Regions from separate parts of the Hydrogenibacillus sp. N12 genome, predicted to be linked through region 3. Evidence: riboswitches for the same ligand, from Rfam matches in the RefSeq annotation. Region 3 holds a riboswitch; each other region holds the start of a gene.
The links. A riboswitch is a leader RNA that binds a small molecule or an ion and turns the genes downstream of it on or off. The one in region 3 is predicted to bind thiamine pyrophosphate.
Positions count from the first base shown of each region.

Region 1: another riboswitch for thiamine pyrophosphate. It lies ahead of thiW (energy coupling factor transporter S component ThiW); the one in region 3 lies ahead of thiS (sulfur carrier protein ThiS).
Region 2: another riboswitch for thiamine pyrophosphate. It lies ahead of thiC (phosphomethylpyrimidine synthase ThiC); the one in region 3 lies ahead of thiS (sulfur carrier protein ThiS).

Region 1 covers NZ_CP080953.1:2,216,413-2,222,791, forward strand. Annotated here, with positions in the region: gene K2M58_RS10375 (undecaprenyl-diphosphate phosphatase) at 1-136, opposite strand, end outside; gene K2M58_RS10380 (BclA C-terminal domain-containing protein) at 316-870, shown strand; gene thiE (thiamine phosphate synthase) at 913-1,569, opposite strand; gene thiD (bifunctional hydroxymethylpyrimidine kinase/phosphomethylpyrimidine kinase) at 1,718-2,584, opposite strand; gene thiM (hydroxyethylthiazole kinase) at 2,660-3,514, opposite strand; gene thiW (energy coupling factor transporter S component ThiW) at 3,825-4,388, opposite strand; TPP riboswitch at 4,629-4,769, opposite strand; gene glp (molybdopterin molybdotransferase MoeA) at 4,804-6,066, opposite strand.
Region 2 covers NZ_CP080953.1:949,524-955,902, forward strand. Annotated here, with positions in the region: gene K2M58_RS04400 (pyruvate carboxylase) at 1-642, shown strand, start outside; gene K2M58_RS04405 (universal stress protein) at 705-1,067, opposite strand; gene istA (IS21 family transposase) at 1,122-2,399, shown strand; gene istB (IS21-like element helper ATPase IstB) at 2,396-3,181, shown strand; gene K2M58_RS04420 (universal stress protein) at 3,274-3,432, opposite strand; TPP riboswitch at 3,664-3,749, shown strand; gene thiC (phosphomethylpyrimidine synthase ThiC) at 3,939-5,702, shown strand; gene K2M58_RS04430 (hypothetical protein) at 6,116-6,379, shown strand, end outside.
Region 3 covers NZ_CP080953.1:431,336-437,714, reverse strand. Annotated here, with positions in the region: gene K2M58_RS02005 (thiazole synthase) at 1-788, opposite strand, end outside; gene thiS (sulfur carrier protein ThiS) at 823-1,023, opposite strand; TPP riboswitch at 1,086-1,219, opposite strand; gene namA (NADPH dehydrogenase NamA) at 1,390-2,445, shown strand; gene fumC (class II fumarate hydratase) at 2,524-3,921, shown strand; gene K2M58_RS01985 (threonine/serine dehydratase family protein) at 4,030-5,022, opposite strand; gene K2M58_RS01980 (site-2 protease family protein) at 5,094-6,191, opposite strand; gene K2M58_RS01975 (LSm family protein) at 6,298-6,379, shown strand, end outside.

The DNA.
Region 1 (6,379 bases), 870 kb from region 3:
CAAACGTCTTGGCCAATTCTCCGGTAAACCCGAGCCAGTGCCCAACGAGGATGAGGTGCCCCGTGGACGAAATCGGCAAAAACTCGGTGAGTCCTTCGAGCGCCCCGAGCAGCACGGCCACCCCGAATTCCGACATCCACCCGAGCTCCTCTCTATCCGGCTCCTCCGGCCGGTCCATCCCGGCCGCTCCCCGCATCGGCGGGCCCACCGCTTATCCGCCGTCGTGCGGATGGGGCGCCCGCCTTGTTCCTTTGCCGCGGCGTCCGGCTCCCCTCGGACATACCGTATCCGCAGGCGGCGAAAGGAGGTGACTTCATGCGTTGCCATAAAAAGATAGTCGTCCCGACCAAGAAAACCGGGGGACTGAAGATCATCATCCATCCCACGTGCCAGCCGACGGTGACCTGTCAGTGCCCGCAGCCGCAGGAACCCCCGCCGCCGGAAAACGGAGGCGGAGCGCCCGCCCTCCTCGGATTTCTCAGCCGCACCAACGTCGGCGGGCTCCTCAACATCGGCGTCAACGAACCGGTGTCCTTCAACACGCCCGGTGTCCAGGTCGGCGACGACATCGTCGTCCTGAACGACACGACGTTTTCGCTTCAGCGCCCCGGCTTCTATGTCGTGCAATTTTACCTGTACACCGTTGCCGCCACCTTGCTCGGCACGGTCAAAGTCCAGTTCAGCGGGACCGCCGCGCCGAACCCGAACGACGTCCCCTTCAGCCTCCTTCTGGCCGGCGTCAACTTGAGCGGCGCCGTCGCCTTTGAGGCCAAGACGCCGGGAACACTGCAGCTTGTACAGACCGGTCTCGGCCTCAGCCTGAGCACCAGCGGCACGAACGCCGTCATCCTCATCCGGCGGATCGCCTAAGCCGCCTGCGGGCGTCGGTTTTTGCCGGTCCGGAGCCCGGCGTCAGCCGCCGCGCGGACCGAGCCCCGCTTCCGCCGCCCGGGTGATCGCCCGGGCGGCCTTTTTCGGCTCGTCGGCCCGGGCGACCGCCGAGATGTACGCCACGCCGTCGGCGCCGTGCCGCATGACGCCTTCCGCGTTCTCCGGCGTGATGCCGCCGATGGCCACGATCGGAAGCGCGATGCCCGCCTCCCGAAGGCGCGCCACGTGCTCCGGCCCGACCGGCGGCTTCCCCGGCTTCGTCTGCGTCGGAAAGATCGGCCCGGCGCCGATGTAATCCGCGCCCGCCGCCTCCGCCCGCTTGGCCTGTTCCAAGGTGGTCGTGGAGACCCCGATGAGGAGTTTCGTCCCCACCCTTTGTCTCACGCGCTCGATCGGCTCGTCCTCCTGCCCGATATGCACCCCGTCCGCCTCGACCTCGAGGGCCAGATCCGGATCGTCGTCGACGAAAAACAGCACCCCGTGCCGCCGGGCCACCGCCCTGAGGCGCCGCGCAAGGGCGAGTCGCTCCTCGCCGGTGAGCGCCCCGGGTCCCTTTTCCCGGAACTGGTACGCGGTGATGCCTCCTTCGATCGCCTGCTCCAGGAGCCAGACCGGATCGTACTTCGTATCCGGCGTGCCGAAAATGAAATAACTGAGCAGGGCTTTTCGGTCCAACACGATCTTCCCTCCTCCGGACTCGCCCCTCCGTCTTCCGCGCTCCCTTTCCCGCACGCCCTCATCTTACCACGCGAACGCCCGCCGGAGAACCGCCGGACGCCGCGGCGGCCCCGGCTGCCAAATGCCTATGTTTTGTCAAAGAGGGCGATTACTGAACGTCTTCCCACTCGACCTCCGGGGCCGCCTCCGCCGAAAGCGTCGCCGCCGGCCGGAGGGCGCCGTACGCCCAGTGGTTCGTCGGTCCGTGCCCCGACCCGAGCGGAAGCGCCGAGCGGATGGCCGCGTCGATGAACCGCTCGGCGGTGAAGACCGCCTGAAACACGTCCGCCCCCTTCGCCAGCTCGGCCGCGATCGCCGCCGAAAAGGTACAGCCCGTGCCGTGGGTGTTTTTCGTCGCCGTCCGCTTTTTCTTAAAGACGACCGCCCGCGCCCCGTCGAAAAAGACGTCCTCCACGACGGGGCCTTCTTCATGCCCGCCTTTGATGACGACGTGCCGCGCGCCGCGGGAATAAAGCGCCTCCGCCGCCCGAAGCTTGTCCGCCCGCGTGCGGATCGCCCGTCCGGTGAGCCGCTCCGCTTCCGGAAGGTTCGGCGTGACGACGAGGGCGAGAGGCAGGATCGCATCGAGATACGCCTGCACCGCCTCGTCCTGTAAAAGCGGCGCGCCGCCCTTGGCGACCATCACCGGATCGACGACGAGCCGTTCGATCCGGTGCTTTCGTACGCGCTCGGCGACGGCCTCGATGATGGCGCGGGAAAACAGCATCCCCGTCTTCGCCGCGTCGACCCCGAGGTCGTCCGCCACGGCGTCGATCTGCGCCGCCACCGCCTCCGGCGAAAGGGGATAGACGCCGGTGACGTCCCGCGTGTTCTGGGCCGTCACCGCCGTGATGGCGCTCATGCCGAAGACGCCGAGGGCAAAAAACGTCTTCAAATCCGCCTGGATGCCGGCGCCGCCGCCGGAGTCCGACCCGGCGATCGTCAGCGCCCGCGCCACCGGCGTTCCCGAACGCATCGCCGATCCCTCCCGTCCCGTTCCGGATCTCGCATAGACGCCGCCTCGCCGAGCGCCGAAAGAGAAATGCCGGCCTTACGCGCTCCCGCCGCCTTCGGCCGCCATCTCCTCCGCCTCCCGGACGCGGGCCCGCGCCGCGAGCGCCCCTTCATCGAGCCCGTCGAGGGCGTCGAGGAGGGCGATGCCGTAACGTCCGCTTCGCACCGGGCCTAAAGCCGCAAGGCGCTCCCGGGCGATCTCCCCCGCCACGCCGAAGGCGACGAGGGCATCGGCCGCCGCCCGGAACGCCTCTTGTTCCACCGCGGCAAACGCCGCCACGATCGCCCCGAGGAGGCAGCCGCTTCCCGTCACCCGGGCCATGAGCGGATCGCCGTTGGCGACGATGAGCGTCCTTCGGCCGTCGGTGACGACATCTTCCGGCCCCGTGGCGGCGACGACCGTCCCGAAGCGCTCCGCCGCCGCCCGGGCGACGGCCACCGCCACCTCCGTCGGCACCGCCTCCGCATCGACCCCTTTGATCGGAAGCGGCCGGCCGATGAGATTTGCCACCTCGGCGACGTTGCCCCGGATGACGGCAAACCGCCCGGCGGAAAGAAGCCGCTCAACGGCTTCGGTGCGAAACGCCGTCGCGCCGACCCCAACCGGATCGAGGACCGCCGGCACGCCGGCGGCGTTCGCCGCCCGGAGCGCTGCTTCCATCGCCCGAAGCGTCCGATCGGTGACCGTCCCGAGGTTAATCAGAAGCCCGGCGGCCATCGCCACCATCTCGCCCGCTTCCTCCGGCGCGTCGGCCATCACCGGCGAGGCGCCAAGGGCGAGAAGGCCGTTTGCCGTAAAATTTTGTGCGACCGTGTTGGTGATGGCATGAATGAGCGGGCGGCGGTCCCGGATCGCCCGAAGCGCCGCGCCGGCCCGGGAAGCGTCGAACATCGGATCGAACCTCCTGCTGCTCGAGAACCTCGCCCAAGAATCTCCCGATTGCTGATTGCTGATCGCTGATTGCTGATCGCTGATTGCTGATCACCGCTCGCCGCTCATCCCCCTGCGCGGCCGACGGCCTTGCGCAGCTCAGATCAGCGATCCTACCCGCAAGCGGCCGGTGGGCTTTCGCCCCGGCAGCCTGGGACGTCGTCGGCCCGTCCCGGAAGCCGCCCGCCCAGGCGCCTTTCGCCGCGCCGGAGAAGAGAACCGGTGCTCGCTGGCGCGGCGGCTCCTTCGCTGCCCTTTCCTCCTTCGCTGCTCATTCGTCTGCGCCGGGCAGCGGGGCGGCATCGAACCGTGAAAGCTTTTCGCCGTCGAGTAGGCCGGTTCGCCGAAGCGCAAGGAGGAGGGCAACCCCGCCGGCGGCCCCGAGGGCCGAGCTTAAGAGAAACGGCCCCACAAAGCCCAAAAGCGCCACCTCCCGGCTCACGACCAGGCGGCCGAGGCCGTACGCGACCGCCGCCCCGACGAGCCCCGTCCCGATCGCCTCGCCGAACGCGGCGGCGACGAAGTGTTGGAAGCGGCGGTAGAGGACGCCGGCGAGCCAGGCGCCGAAGAGGCTCCCGGGATAGGCGAAGATCGTCCCCGTCCCCAGGGCCAGGCGAAGCGTCGAGGCCGTCGCCGCCTGCAGCACCGCCGCCCCCGGCCCCAGGCGCACCGCCGTCAGGACGTTCACGAGATGCTGCACCGGATACGCCCGAAATGGACCGATCGGAATGGAAAGAAGCGGACTCAGCACGACCGAAAGGGCCACGAGCGCCGCGATCTCGGCCACCGCCCGCGGCGACAATCCGAGGCGGTCGATCTCTCTCTGCCGGTCCATACTCCCCCTCCTTTCGCGCAGGGTTATAAGACATCGGGCCTGCGACCAGAGTGACCTTGGTGAGCCCCTGCCTTTCGCACGGGGTTTTGAGGGCGAGCGGGCCGGACGGCCTCCCCGGTGCGGACGGCGGCAGGGCGGTCCCATCCCGGCCTCCCGATTAAAGAAAAGCGCCGACCGCATCGGTCGGCGCCCCGCCCGGAAGGCCGGCGTCCGCCGAGACGCCTCGGCGAGCCGTCCGGCGCGTTCCTTGCGGCCGCTTCCCTCCGCCGGTCCGAACCGGATCAGGTTCCAAGGGTTGGGCGTTGCCCTCTCAGCCGCCCGGGAAACCCGCCGGGCCCGTACGACCCAGGCAGCTTCCGGACGGCACCCCCGCAGCCGGCCTCGATTGTCAACCCATCCCGTCCTCCGCGGCCGCTCATCCCGGGCAGCCGCCGATCCACCAGACGGTCACCGTCTCCCCGACGGCCGGGTCCGCCTCCGGCGGCACCTCGACGAAGGCGTTCGTCCCGAGAAAGCTCGAAATCGACGCCGACGTCTGCGATCGCCCCGCGTCGACGACGACGGCCCCCTCCTTAAGCCGCGCCTCCGCCCGCCAGAAGCGCGTGCGCCACGTCGGCCGCTCCGCGGGCTTTCCGATCAAGCGCCCCGTCGTCCGAAGCGGTTCCCACCGGCGAGCGCCGGCCATCTTGCGAAGGAGCGGGAGGACGAACAGATGGGTCGTCACAAACGACGACGCCGGATTTCCCGGAAGGGCGATCCACGCCCGATCGTCGCGGACCGCCACCGTAAGCGGCATCCCCGGCTTGATCGCCACCTTCCGAAACAGGACCTCGAGCCGAAGCCGCGTCATCGCCTCCGGAACGACGTCATAGTCGCCGACCGACACCGCTCCCGTCGTCACGACGACGTCCGCCGCCTCCAGCGCCTCCCCGATCGCCCGGACGACGTCTTCCGTCGCGTCCGGCAGCCGGCCGAGGTCCTCCACCCGAAACCCTTCTCCCGCGAAAAGCGCCCGCAGCATCGGGCCGTTCGAATTGCGGATCTGCCCCGGCCGGAGCGGACCGGACCCCGTCACAAGCTCGTCCCCCGTCACGGCGAGGGCCACCCGAGGGAGCCGCACGACCGCAACTTCCTCCGCGCCGGCCGTGGCGAGCACCGCCGCCTCCGCCGGGCCGATCCTCGCGCCGGCCTCGACCGGCGCGCTCCCCTGCCGGAGATCGCCCCCTTTCGGCTGCCGCTCCGCCCCCGGCCGCGTCGGACGGACGATATGCACCACCTCGCCGGCGCGGCCGCTGGCCCCCGGCGGAAGCACCGCGTCTTCGACCGGCACGACGGCGTCGGCCCCCGCCGGAAGGGGGGCGCCGGTCATGATGCGGACCGCCGTTCCCGGTCGAAGGGCCGCCTTCGGCCAGCCGCCGGCGGGCACCTCCTCCGCGATCCGAAGGACGACCGGCGCCTCCGGCGACGCCCCCGCCGTCTCCGCCGCCCGCACAGCAAACCCGTCTTTGAGCGCCCGGTCGAACGGCGGCACGTCCTCGGGAAGGACCGGCGCCTCCGCCAGGTAGCGGCCGAACGCCTGAAGAAGCGGCCGCCGCTCCGCCGCCCGCGGCCGGGCCCAATCGAAAAGCCGCCGCCGGGCTTCCTCCACCGGGATCGGCCGCACCTCTCGTTCGATCACCCCGCATCCCTCCGTCCGCCTGTTTTTCCGTCCTCATTATCGAGCGTCGACCCTTGCGGCCCGTTCTCGGCTTGGGCTTTTTCCAAGGCCCTTCTTCCCGTCGCCGCAAAACGCTTTCTTTGATCATACCATGATCATACCTCGCCCGAAAAACAAGAACAATTCCAGTGCGCCCGAAGCAGCGATGTCGCACGGAGGTCAATTGTTGTTAGAATCTTTGTTTATCATCTATTTATTGATTTCTTTAATTTAACCCCCCTTTCTTTTAGAAAAATGTCCGTAACCAAACCAACCAAAAACCACATCAGACAAA
Region 2 (6,379 bases), 520 kb from region 3:
CTCAAAGGCAAAGAACCGCTTCGGGATCGCCCCGGGGCGGTGCTTCCGCCGGCCGACTTCGAGGCGATCGCCCGGGAGCTCGAAGAAAAGCTCGGCCGCCCGCCCGCCTTCGAAGAGGTGCTGTCGTACGTCCTCTACCCGAAGGTGTTCCTCGAGTACGCCGAGCACGTCGAGCGGTACGGCGACGTGTCGGTCCTCGACACGCCGACGTTCTTCTACGGCCTTCGACCCGGCGAGTCGACGACGGTCGAGATCGAACGGGGGAAGACGCTCTACATCCGTCTCCTTTCGGTGAGCGACCCGGACGAAAACGGCCGCCGAACCCTCTTTTTCGAGCTGAACGGCCAGATGCGGGCCCTCGACATCTTCGACCGCTCGATCGCCAAAGCCGAGCACGCCCACCCGAAGGCGGACCCGAAGGATCCGCGGCACATCGGCGCTTCGATGCCCGGCAAGGTGCTCAAGGTGTTCGTCCGACCCGGCGAACGGATCGAGCGGGGGACGCCGCTTCTCGTCACCGAGGCGATGAAGATGGAGCTCACCGTGCAGGCGCCCCGGGACGGGGTCGTCGCCGAGGTGCTGGTCAAAGAAGGCGATCCGGTCGAAGCGGGCGATCTCTTGGCCGTGCTGGAAGACGCTTGACCTTACAAACAAAGCCCCGCCCATCGGGCGGGGCCTTTTTTTGCGCGGGTCCAACCATCCGGTTAGCGGGCGATGAGGACGTTCGCCTTCACCGTCTGCAGCACGCGGTGGCTGACGCTCCCGAGGAAGAGCTCCTGCAGGGCGTTTAAGCCCCGGCGGCCGAGGATGACGAGGTCGACCCCTTTCGCCTCGACGTAGTCGGCGATGGCCCGCGCCGGGTCTCCCTGAAGCAGCTCGACCGAAAGCGAGACGCCTTCCCGGTCCGCCTGTTCCTTGGCTTTGGCGAGGACGGCTTCGCCCCGCTTCAGCATCATCTCCCGGTACTCGGCGCCGGAGATCATCCCGGTCATCTGTGCGAAGACGCCCTCTGTCAACATCGGATGTAAAATCCCCAATAGCAGCGGATAAAGATTCCCCAAAATCACCGGCATGATTTCCTCAAAATCATCGGGATGAATTCCCCACCCCTGTGTCGAACTATGGCACCTGCCATCACTTTTGGGGAGGTGCCGGTGATGAGGGAGAGTGAGAAGATGGAGATCAGGAAGCTGTATGAGGAGGGCGTCAGCATCTCGGAACTGGCCAGAAGATACGGCCATGACCGCAAAACCATCCGCAAGGCTGTGAGTGAGCCGAGGCAGCAGGAGGAGGGGAGGGTGAAGTCGCGCAGCCGTAGGGTGAAAGGCCACAAGCTGGAGCCGTACAAGGCCTATGTGGAGCAGCGCATGCGTATCGGCGTCCTCAATGCGGAGCGAATCTTTCGCGAGATCCGGGAGCAGGGATATACCGGCGGAATTACCGTACTGCGCGAGTTCATGCACCCTCTCCGCCCGGTTGTCTCTGCCAAGGCAACCGTGCGGTTTGAGACGGCTCCGGGGGAACAAGCGCAAATCGACCTGGGCGCATTCCCCTACCTGGATCCGCAGGGCCATCGGCGCAAGGTATGGTGCTTTGCCATGGTCCTCGCCTACTCCCGCATGCTCTACCTGGAGTTTATCAGAGCGGCGGACCAACGGCATATCCTCCAGGCGCTCCGGAACGCGCTGGAGTTCTTCGGCGGGGTTCCAAAGGTCATGCTCAGCGACAACTGCTCCCCGCTGGTCGTGGCCAACGACGGTCATGGACACGTCGACTGGCAGCCGGCGTACATGGACTTCGCCAAGTACTACGGATTCGTGCCCAAGGCCTGTAAGCCCTACCGAAGTCGCACCAAAGGGAAGATTGAACGGCCCATCGGGTATATCCGGTCCAGCTTCTGGCCGGTTTCGTTCGTGGACCATGACGACCTGAACCGGCAAGGTGCCATCTGGCGGGATACGGTGGCTAATGTGCGCATCCACGGCACGACGCGGGAGCAGCCGGTGGTGCGGTTTCAGGCCGAGACGCTTAAGCCCCTGCCTAAGAGCCGGTACACGCTGGCGTACGCCGATATGCGCAAGGTCATGAGCGATTGTCGCATCTCCTGGAACACGAACATGTACACCGTTCCATGGCGGTATGTGGGGCACACCGTGCTGGTCCGGGAGTTTGAGTCAGGCCGCCTGCAGATCGAGTACGGCGGGCAGGTCATTGCCGAACACCGCGTGCTCACAGGCAGGCACCAGGTCTCAACCGACCCTGAGCACTTCAAGGGCATCCCGGCTGGGACGCCTCATCCGGATCGAGGCAAGGTGCCAGGGTTGCAAATCGGGCCGGACGTGGAGCAGCGGGAGCTGTCCGTCTATGAGCAGATCGCGATGGGAGGTCAGGGGCAATGAGTGAGGCGTTGGTTTTGGCCAAGGCCGAGGAGCAGCTGCTGGAGCTGGGATTGAAGCGCGCCGCGGCGGTGCTGCCGGCGTGCGTGGAGTGGGCAGCGGGGCACCAGGCGACCTATGCGGAGTTCCTGCACAGACTGCTGGATGCTGAGCAGGAGGAGCGATACAGCCGTTACATGCACGCCAGACTCCGCATGGCCAACTTCCCGTATCACAAGACCCTTGCAGATTTCGATTTCTCGTTCCAGCCGTCCGTCGATGAGCGACAAATACGCGAACTGGCCGGCTTGACGTTCATCCGGGAGGGCAGCAACGTCATCTTCCTGGGACCGCCGGGGGTGGGCAAGACCCACCTTGCGGTGGCCCTGGGGATGGAGGCGATTCGACAGCGCATGAGCGTCTACTTCGTGACCATGCAGAAGCTGGTCGCTGACTTGCGACGGGCGTACCAAGAGGGACGGCTGGACAAGCGCCTGCGCATCTACACCCAGCCGAAGCTGCTGATCTGCGACGAAGTCGGCTACTTGCCGCTTGACGCCTTGGACGCCGCGAACTTCTTCCGGCTCGTGTCGGAGCGCTACGAGCATGGCTCCCTGATCATCACGTCCAACACCAGCTTCACCAACTGGGGGACACTCTTCGGTGACCAGGTGCTGGCCTCTGCCTTGCTCGACCGGCTCCTGCACCACGCCACCACCATCAACATCCGCGGCAACAGCTACCGGATGAAGGACAAGCTGCGCGCCGGGGTGACCCATGCGCTGAAGGAGGAGGTGACCGCGTAGATCGAACATACGTCTGGGGAATGATGCGCGATGATTTTGGGGAACTGAATCCGCTGTTTGTGGGGAATCGAACGCGATTTTTTTGGGGAGTTTTAATCCGCTATTGACACCTCTTCGAAGTGATCGAAGCGAACAACGTGGACGGCCACGAGGCGCGCCTCCGGCAGAAGCTTGGCGAGCGCGAGGCCGGTCTTGAGCGCCCGTTCGGCGTGCTCCGAACCGTCGTAGGCGACGAGGATGTGGCGATACATCGGGACGCCTCCTTTGATGGGGATTCACGTCCATCATATCACACATATTTCCAGGATGACCAAAAAAAATAAGGAAAAATTTCGCCCTTTTTCCGCCGCGGGACGTCCCGGCGGCGCAAACGGGCGGAAGCACGCCCTTTTTCGTTCGGGATGAGAGCCTTCGCAAAGGACGGAACTTGACGGGATTTTCGGACTCTGGTAAAGTGGGGCTGACCACGCCCAAGGCGCCAGCGCGGGAGTCCGGGGAGCCGGGCTGAGAGGGAAGCCGATCCGCTTCCGACCGCCGAACCTGACCTGGATCATGCCAGCGGAGGAAGGCCAGGCGCCGCGACGATCGACGGCAGGATCGAATCGGACGGCCGTCCGATCCGAACCGTCTCGGACGGTCGTCCGAACGACTGAAGGCACAGGGCCGCCTCCGGGGAGGCGGCCTTTTTCGTGCCCGATGGGGCCGGACGGACGGCGGCCGGCCCTCCCGGCCCTGGCGCCGGAAGAGGAGGGGGACGATGACGACGGCGTTTGAGCGAATCGCCGCCGAAGCAAGGGGTTACCGAGGGTACTTTCCGAACAGCCGCAAGGTGTACCTTCAGGGGTCGCGGCCGGACCTCCGGGTGCCGATGCGGGAGATCCTGACCGAAGAGCGAGGGCCGGACGGGAAGCCGGTGGCGGTGCGCGTCTACGACACGAGCGGCCCGTACACGGACCCGGACGCCCGGATCGACCTTCAGGCCGGGCTACCACCTCTTCGTAGACCGTGGATCCTCGAGCGGGGCGATGTGGAGACGGTGACCGGCCACCGGGGCCGGCCGGTCCTTCGGGCCAAAGGCGATCGGGCGGTGACGCAGATGGCGTACGCCCGGCGGGGGATCATCACGCCGGAGATGGAGTTCGTCGCCCTCCGGGAGGGCGTCGATCCGGAGTTCGTCCGCCAGGAAGTCGCCCGCGGCCGGGCGATCATCCCGGCAAACGTCAACCACCCGGAGAGCGAGCCGATGATCATCGGCCGGAACTTTCACACGAAGGTGAACGCCAACATCGGGAACTCCGCCGTCTGGTCCTCGCTGGAAGAAGAAGTCGAGAAGATGACGTGGGCGATCCTCTGGGGCGCCGATACGGTGATGGACCTTTCGACCGGAAAGCGGATCTACGAGACGCGGGAGGCGATCCTCCGGAATTCACCGGTGCCGGTCGGCACGGTGCCGATCTACGAGGCGCTGGAGAAAGTGGGCGGAAAACCGGAAGACCTCTCGTGGGAGGCGTTCCGGGAGACGATCATTGAGCAGGCGGAACAGGGCGTCGACTACATGACGATCCACGCCGGCGTCCGGCTTTCGTATCTGCCGCTTACGGTCGATCGGGTGACGGGCATCGTCTCGCGGGGCGGATCGATCATCGCCGCCTGGATGCTCGCCCACCACGAAGAAAACTTTCTCTACACCCACTTCGAGGAGATCTGTGACATCCTCCGCCGCTACGACGTCGCCATCTCCTTAGGCGACGGCCTCCGGCCCGGTTCCATCGCCGACGCCAACGACCGGGCGCAGTTTGCCGAGCTCGAGACGCTCGGGGAGCTGACGAAGATCGCCTGGGCGTACGACGTGCAGGTGATGATCGAAGGGCCGGGACATATCCCCCTTCATCTCCTGAAGGAAAACGTCGACAAAGAGATCGAGCTCTGCCACGAGGCGCCGTTTTACACCCTCGGCCCGCTCGTCACCGACATCGCCCCCGGCTACGACCACATCACGTCGGCGATCGGTGCCGCAGTCGTCGGCGCCTACGGGACGGCGATGCTCTGTTACGTGACGCCGAAGGAGCACCTGGGGCTTCCGAACAAAGACGACGTCAAGCAGGGGCTCATCGCGTACAAGATCGCCGCGCACGCGGCCGACCTCGCCAAGGGCATCGCCCGGGCGAAGGAGCGGGACGATGCCCTGTCCCGGGCCCGGTTTCAGTTCCGCTGGCGGGATCAGTTCAACCTGTCGCTCGACCCGAAGACGGCCGAGGCGTACCACGACGAGACGCTCCCCGCCGAAGGGGCGAAAGTCGCCCACTTCTGCTCGATGTGCGGGCCGAAGTACTGCAGCATGGCCATTTCGCACACGCTCCGGGATCGGGTCGCGGCCGTCGGAGCCCAGGCCGACGCCTCCCCGGCGGCGACGGCGCCGGAGGACATTCAGGCGGGGATGCAGAAGATGGCCGAGGCGTTCCGGAAAAGCGGCGGGCGGCTGTACGTCCCGGTGGAAGACCGGTCGAAAGGCGAAGCTTAAATAGGCCGTCTCCGTCAAAAGCCTCCGCGAACCTCGCGGAGGCTTTTTGAGGGGTTCGCTCCGGCGCCCTGGGCGCCGGTTTTCGCGTCCGTTTTCGCCGATCGCGTCGGGCGTCCTTTCACGTTTTCCCGCGGCTTTTGCGTTCGCTTTCGCCGCAGCTTCGGGCGTCGTCCCCGGCGTTCGCCTCGGCTTTTGGCCTGAGCGAAGGCGGCGACGAGGGTTCGGCCGGCGTTCGGGGTAAGGATGCGGCCGCTTCCCGGCGGGGGTGGGCGCCGGCCGGGCAGGCTCCGGCGAAGGGGACGCCGGCGGGGGTGGGCGCCGGAAAAAGCGGCGCCGGCGGGGACGGTTGACAGGCTTTGGCCCCGGCGGTAAGCTGAGGCTAGGCCCGCCCGTTTCGGCAAGGACCGGCCGGGGTGACGGCGACGACCGCAGGCGGGCGCGGCATGCGGGCGACCCTGCGGGGACGAAAGGGGGAAAAAAGGCGCGCCGTGGGATGGGAGATGGCGGCCCTGGTGGCGGCATTCGGAGCGGCCGGCGCCTTCATCGCAGTCGCGTGGGCGGTGCAGCGCTTTCTCCGGACGGCGGAAGCGGAACTTCGGTCGGCCGTCCGGGAACTTGAGGCGCTTTCTCGGACGGCCCAGGCGACCCTCGAGGAGATCCGCCGGAGCGTCGATCGG
Region 3 (6,379 bases):
CCTTCCATCGGCGACGAAGCGCTCGCGTAGGCCCGTTTCGGCATGCGACCGGCGCGATACGCCATCCGGCCGGCAATGACCGCATGACGCATCGCTTCGGCCATTTTCACCGGGTCTTTGGCCTCGGCCACCGCGGTGTTCACGAGCACCGCGTCGGCGCCGAGCTCAAGCGCCAGCGCCACGTCTGACGGCGCGCCGAGCCCGGCGTCGACGATGACCGGCACGCGAACCGATTCGACGATGAGCTTCAGCGCATAGGGGTTCAGGATGCCGAGCCCGGTGCCGATCGGTGCGGCCCCCGGCATGACCGCGTGCGCCCCCACCGCTTCGACCCGCTTGGCGAGAACCGGGTCATCTGACGTGTAGGCGAGGACGATGAACCCTTCCTTCACGAGCGCTTCCGTCGCCTTCAGCGTCTCGATCGGGTCCGGAAGGAGCGTCCGCGCATCGCCGACGATCTCGACCTTGATCATCGAAGAAAGCCCGCTGGCTTTCGCCAGGCGGGCGAGGCGGATCGCCTCCTCCGCCGTCCTGGCTCCGGCGGTGTTGGGAAGCAGCCGATGCCGGGAGAGGTCAACCCCTTCCAGCACGCCGGAGACGCCTTCGACCCCTTCCCTCCGGTCGAGGTCGACGCGGCGCACGGCAAACGTCACAACCTCTGCGCCCGACGCCTCAATCGCCCGCCGCTGGACGTCAGAGGACGGGTATTTTCCTGTCCCCAAAAAGAGCCGCGAACGAATACGATACGGACCCAGCGTGAGAACATCGTCGTCGTGGTTGACCGGCATGACTGCTTCCTCCTTAAGAGACATTTTTGTGTTTTTATCCCCCGCCGACAAAATGGACGATCTCCAGCTTGTCGTTGGGGCGAAGCGGCGTTCGGGCGTAATCGTCCTTCGCCACGATGGCCTCGTTCAGTTCCACCATGACGATTTTGCCTTCCAGTCCGTAATGCTTGAGCACGTCATAAACCGTCTCCACGCCCGGAAGATCGACCTTTTTCCCGTTGAGGATGAGTTCCATCTGATCCCCCCTCAGCCACAAAAAAACGCCGCCCGGCGGCGGCGCCTGCATCTGAACGCATGGTCTCACGACCGCCACCTTCCCTCCGCCGGCATTACCCGGAGCGCTGAGAATCCTCAGCGCGCATTCAGGTTCAAAGGGTTGGAGCCAAGCTCCTCTCAGCCGGGCCAGAGGCCCAGCACCCCCGGTGGCCTTCCTCTCGCTGCGATCGCTTGTGGTCGCTTTCATTGTACAGCAATGCCGAGCGTCGCGCAAACAGGCTCCGCGGCTCAAACGGGCAGCGGGCATACGGGCGCGGTCCGATCTGGCCGCTTGCCGTTGATCTCGGACGCCCGCTTGTCGTAGCATAGGCTCGAGGTGAGACCGATGCCTGGATTATTCGACCCGATGATCCTTCGAGGGCTGACCCTGCCCAACCGCATCGTCATGTCGCCCATGTGCCAGTACAGCGCCGGAACGGACGGCCGGGCCAACGACTGGCATTTCGTGCATTATGGCACGCGGGCCGTCGGCGGCGTCGGCTTGATCCTTCTGGAAGCGACGGCCGTCGAAAGCCGCGGCCGCATCAGCGAAGCCGACCTCGGCCTTTATGATGACGGGCAGATTGAGCCCCTGGCGCGGATCGTCGATTTTATCCACGCCCAAGGGGTTCCCGTCGGTGTCCAGCTGGCCCACGCCGGGCGCAAGGCCTGGTCACCGGCGCAGGGAATCGGCCCCGAACAGGCGGTGGCCCCGTCTGCCCTGCCCTACGCCGACGGCTGGCCGGCGCCGCGGGAATTGTCCACCGATGAACTTCCGCTCATCGTGGAGGCGTTCGTTCAGGCGGCGCGGCGGGCCGCCCGGGCCGGCTTCGACGTGATCGAGATCCATGCCGCCCATGGTTATCTTTTGCACGAGTTCCTTTCGCCGCTGTCGAATCATCGGCAGGACGCGTACGGAGGCGATCTCGAGAACCGCATGCGGCTTCTTCTGGAAGTGGTGGAAGCGACAAGGGCCGTCTGGCCGGACGATCGGCCGCTTTTTGTCCGCCTTTCGGCCGTGGACTGGGCGCCGGGCGGTTTGACCCTGGAGGACACGGTGAAAATCGCGAAAGCGCTGAAAGCGCGCGGCGTGGACCTGGTGGACGTAAGTTCAGGAGGGTTGATCCCGCCGCCCGAGCCCATCCCGGAGGGCCCGGGATACCAGACGGGCTTCGCGGCGGAAGTCCGCCGGCGGGCGGGCGTCGCCACCGGAGCCGTGGGTCAGATCACCGCCCCTGCTCAGGCCGACGCCGTCGTTCGCAGCGGGCAGGCCGATCTGGTGTTCTTGGCGCGGCAGCTCCTCCGTGAACCTTACTGGCCGCTCCGAGCGGCGGCGGAACTCGGCGTCGACCGCCCCTGGCCGCGCCAGTACCTGCGCGCAAAGCCGCGCGTCCATGCCTGAACTTTGCCATCCCCGGCGTTGTTGACTAGAATGGAAGAAGCGGCGGTTTTAGCGTCTTTTCCCAAAGGAGGCAGCACCGTGGAATACCGCATCGAACGGGACTCCCTCGGCGAGGTCAAAGTCCCCGCCGACAAGCTCTGGGGCGCCGTCACCCAGCGGAGCCTGATGAACTTCCCCATTGGCAGCGAGCGGATGCCGATGGAGGTCATCCGGGCCCTCGCCCGGATCAAAAAGGCGGCGGCGGACGTCAACCGAAAGCTCGCCGGCCTCGATCCCGACAAGGCCGAGGCGATCATGGAGGCGTGCGACGAGATCCTCCGGGGCGAGCTCGACGACCACTTCCCCCTCGTCGTCTGGCAGACCGGAAGCGGCACCCAGACGAACATGAACGTCAACGAAGTCGTGGCCCGGCGGGCGACGGAAAAGCTCCGGGCTCGCGGCCTGGAGAAGCGCGTCCACCCGAACGACGACGTCAACCGCTCCCAGAGCTCGAACGACACCTTCCCGACGGCGATGCACATCGCCGCCTACAGCCTGATCGTCGAAAAGCTTCTGCCGGCCCTCCGGACGCTTCGGGCGACCTTCGAGGCGAAGGCCGAGGCGTTCCGGGACATCGTGAAGATCGGCCGGACCCACCTTCAGGACGCCACGCCGCTCACGCTGGGCCAGGAAGTCAGCGCCTGGGCCCGGATGTTGGAAAAAAGCGAGGCGATGATCCTGGACGCCCTCGAGCCCCTGCGGGAGCTCGCCATCGGCGGCACCGCCGTCGGCACGGGGTTAAACGCCCATCCGCGCTTCAGCGAGGAAGTCGTCGAGCGGATCAACCGGGAGACCGGCTACGCCTTCTTGCCGGCGAAAAACAAATTCCACGCCCTAACGAGCCACGACGAGCTCGTCTACGCCCACGGCGCCCTGAAAGCCCTCGCCGCCGACCTCATGAAGATCGCCAACGACGTCCGCTGGCTCGCCAGCGGCCCCCGGGCCGGCATCGGCGAGATTACCATCCCGGCGAACGAGCCCGGCTCGTCGATCATGCCCGGCAAGGTCAACCCGACCCAGAGCGAAGCCCTGACGATGGTCGCCGTCCAGGTGATGGGCAACGACGCGGCGATCGGCTTTGCTGCCAGCCAGGGGAACTTCCAGTTGAACGTCTTCAAGCCAGTGATCATCTATAACTTCCTGCAGTCCGTCCATCTCCTCGCCGACGCCATGCAGAGCTTCAACGACCGGGCGGCCCTCGGCATCGAACCGAACCGGGAGACGATCGCCCGGAACGTCGAGCGCTCGCTCATGCTGGTCACGGCGCTCACGCCCCACATCGGCTACGACAAGGCGGCGGAGATCGCGAAGAAAGCGTATGCCGAAGGGACGACGCTCAAAGAGGCGGCCCTCGCCCTCGGCTACGTCACCGAGGAGGAGTTCGACCGCTGGGTGCGGCCGGAACGGATGATCGCCCCCGAGTGGCCGAACGACTGACGCCGAAGCCGGATGTCGACCCCGGCGTCCCGCGGAAACGAGCCGTTTCGCGGCGCCGGGGTCGTCTTTTCCTTCCGATCCCCTGATCCCGCTGACCGCCCGTTCCGCTTACAGCCCGTGCCGCGCAAGCGTCTCCGAAAGCGCCGGCCAGAGGGCCCGCCAGTCGACGTTCCCGCCCGAGAGGACCGCGACCCGCCGGCGGGCCGCCGCCGGCCGGAGGGCGGCGGCGACGCTTACGGCGCCGGACGGCTCGACGACCTGCTTGAGGCGCGTCATGAGGAAAAAGACCGCCTCGACGATCTCCGTCTCGCTCACCCGGACGACGTCGTCGACGAGCCGGGCGATGATCGGAAAGGTGAGCTCGCCCGGCGTCAGCGCCCTGAGGCCGTCGGCGATCGTCGGCGCCGCCTTCAGGGCGACCCGCCGGCCGGCGGTGAGCGAGCAGTGGGTGTCGTCGGCGAGCTCCGGTTCGACGCCGATCACCGCCACCTCCGGCCGCCGGTCCTTCACCCACGTCGCGATGCCGGAGATGAGCCCGCCGCCTCCGATCGGGACGTAGATCGCCTCGACGTCCGGAAGATCGTCGAGCACCTCCAAGCCGACGGTCCCCTGACCGGCGATGACGCGGGGATCGTCGTACGGCGGGATGAAGGCGGCCCCTTCCGCTGCGGCGAGCTCCCGGGCCTTCGAGAGGCGCGTCTCCGAATCGTCGCCGGCGACGACGATGCGGCCGCCGTACGCCTCGATCGCCGCCCGCTTCGCCGGGGCGATCGACGCCGGGACGACGACGGTCGCCGTAAGGCCGACCGCCCGGGCGGCGTACGCGACGGCGGCGCCGTGGTTTCCCGACGAGGCGGCGACGACCGCTCGGGCGCCCGCCTCGGCCGCGGCCAAAACGGCGTTCAATGCACCGCGGATCTTAAACGATCCCGTCTTCTGCAGATGTTCCCCTTTCAAAAAAAGCGACGCTCCGGCCCGCCCGTCCAGAAGCGCCGAACGAAGAAGCGGTGTCCGGCGCACGTGCGGCCGGAGGCGCGCATCGGCCGCGAGCACGTCGGCGGCTGTCGGCGCCCCTGCGGGCACCGTTTTTTTCGCCTCCATCGAGGTCCTCCTTTTCATGCGGTTATAAGACCACCGGCCCGACCGCGATCACCGCACCGGGACCGCCGCGATCACCGGGGCGGGGGCGGCGGCAGGCTCCCGGCAGCGACGCCGGTCATCACGAGGAGAAAGGCGATGAGCCCAAAATACGCCCCGCCGTAAGCGAGCCGGGTTCCGAGCGGCACCCGGTAATATTCCGGGTCGACGGCGATCCCCCGCGGCGTCCGCTCCGACCGGTAACGGACGCGCAGCCGAAGCCGACCGGCCGCCGGGCCGAGGCGATGGTAGCCCAGCATCTCCGCTTCCGTCACCGTGCCGAGCGGAAACGAAACCTCCCCGATCTTCCCGACGCCGGGATAGTCGACCTCGAGGACGGACTCCCGGTCGTCGAGCCGGACGTACTGGCGGAAGTCGAGCGCCCGCCGGTGAGCTTCCCCCGGAACCGGCGCCCCCGCCGCCTCGAACGCCGCCGGCGAAGCCGGGACGGTGAGCACCGTCTCCTGATCCCCGCCGTTTTTCCGGCCGAAAACCGTTCGGACGAGCTCCAGGGCAAACAGAAACCAGAACAGCAAAAAGACGATCGCCTGGAGGTAAACGATGACGACCAGCCCGACGACGAGGCCGACGACCCAGAGCCAGCGGGAGATGGCAACGACGATCCGCCCGCCGTCGAGGGGATGGATCGGCAAGAGGTTTAAGAGATTGATGAAAAATCCGGCCCAGGCGACAAGCATGAAGAGCGGCGAATCCAGCCAGCGGGCGAGGCCAAACGCCCCGAGGGCGCCGAGCGTGCCGAGGGCAGGACCGCCGATGGCGACGAATGCCTCTGTCGGCGCGTCGGCCGGCTGCCGCCTTAGGAGGATCACCGCCCCGAGGAACGGAATGAACGCCGGGAGCGTCACCGGTAGCCCCGCCCGTCGGGCGGCGAGGACGTGGCCCATCTCGTGGATAAAGAGCATGGCCACGAGGCCGACGGCAAAGGGCCACGGGTAGATGAGGGCGTAGGCGCCGATGGAAAGGGCCATGCTCCAGATCGTCGGCCCGAGTTTACCGAATTTTAATAGTTTGATGACAAGGAACCCGATGCTTTTCGCTTTGCTCAGCAGAATCGCCAGCGCGGCGATGAGTCCCCCCGTCCGGCCGAATCGGCCCTTCTGGCGCTCCCTCACGGCGGACCCCCCTGCCCAAAATGCTTTAATCATTATACCGGCACAGACCGCTTCCGGACAACCACCATACCGTAAGGTGAGATCGTCCGAGAAAGGAGGGAACCCGATGGCAGTCGCCTACGCCCACGCCGTCCGCTACATCGGACGGCCGGTCTGGGTCCTGACCAAAGACGGCCGCCGCCTTCACG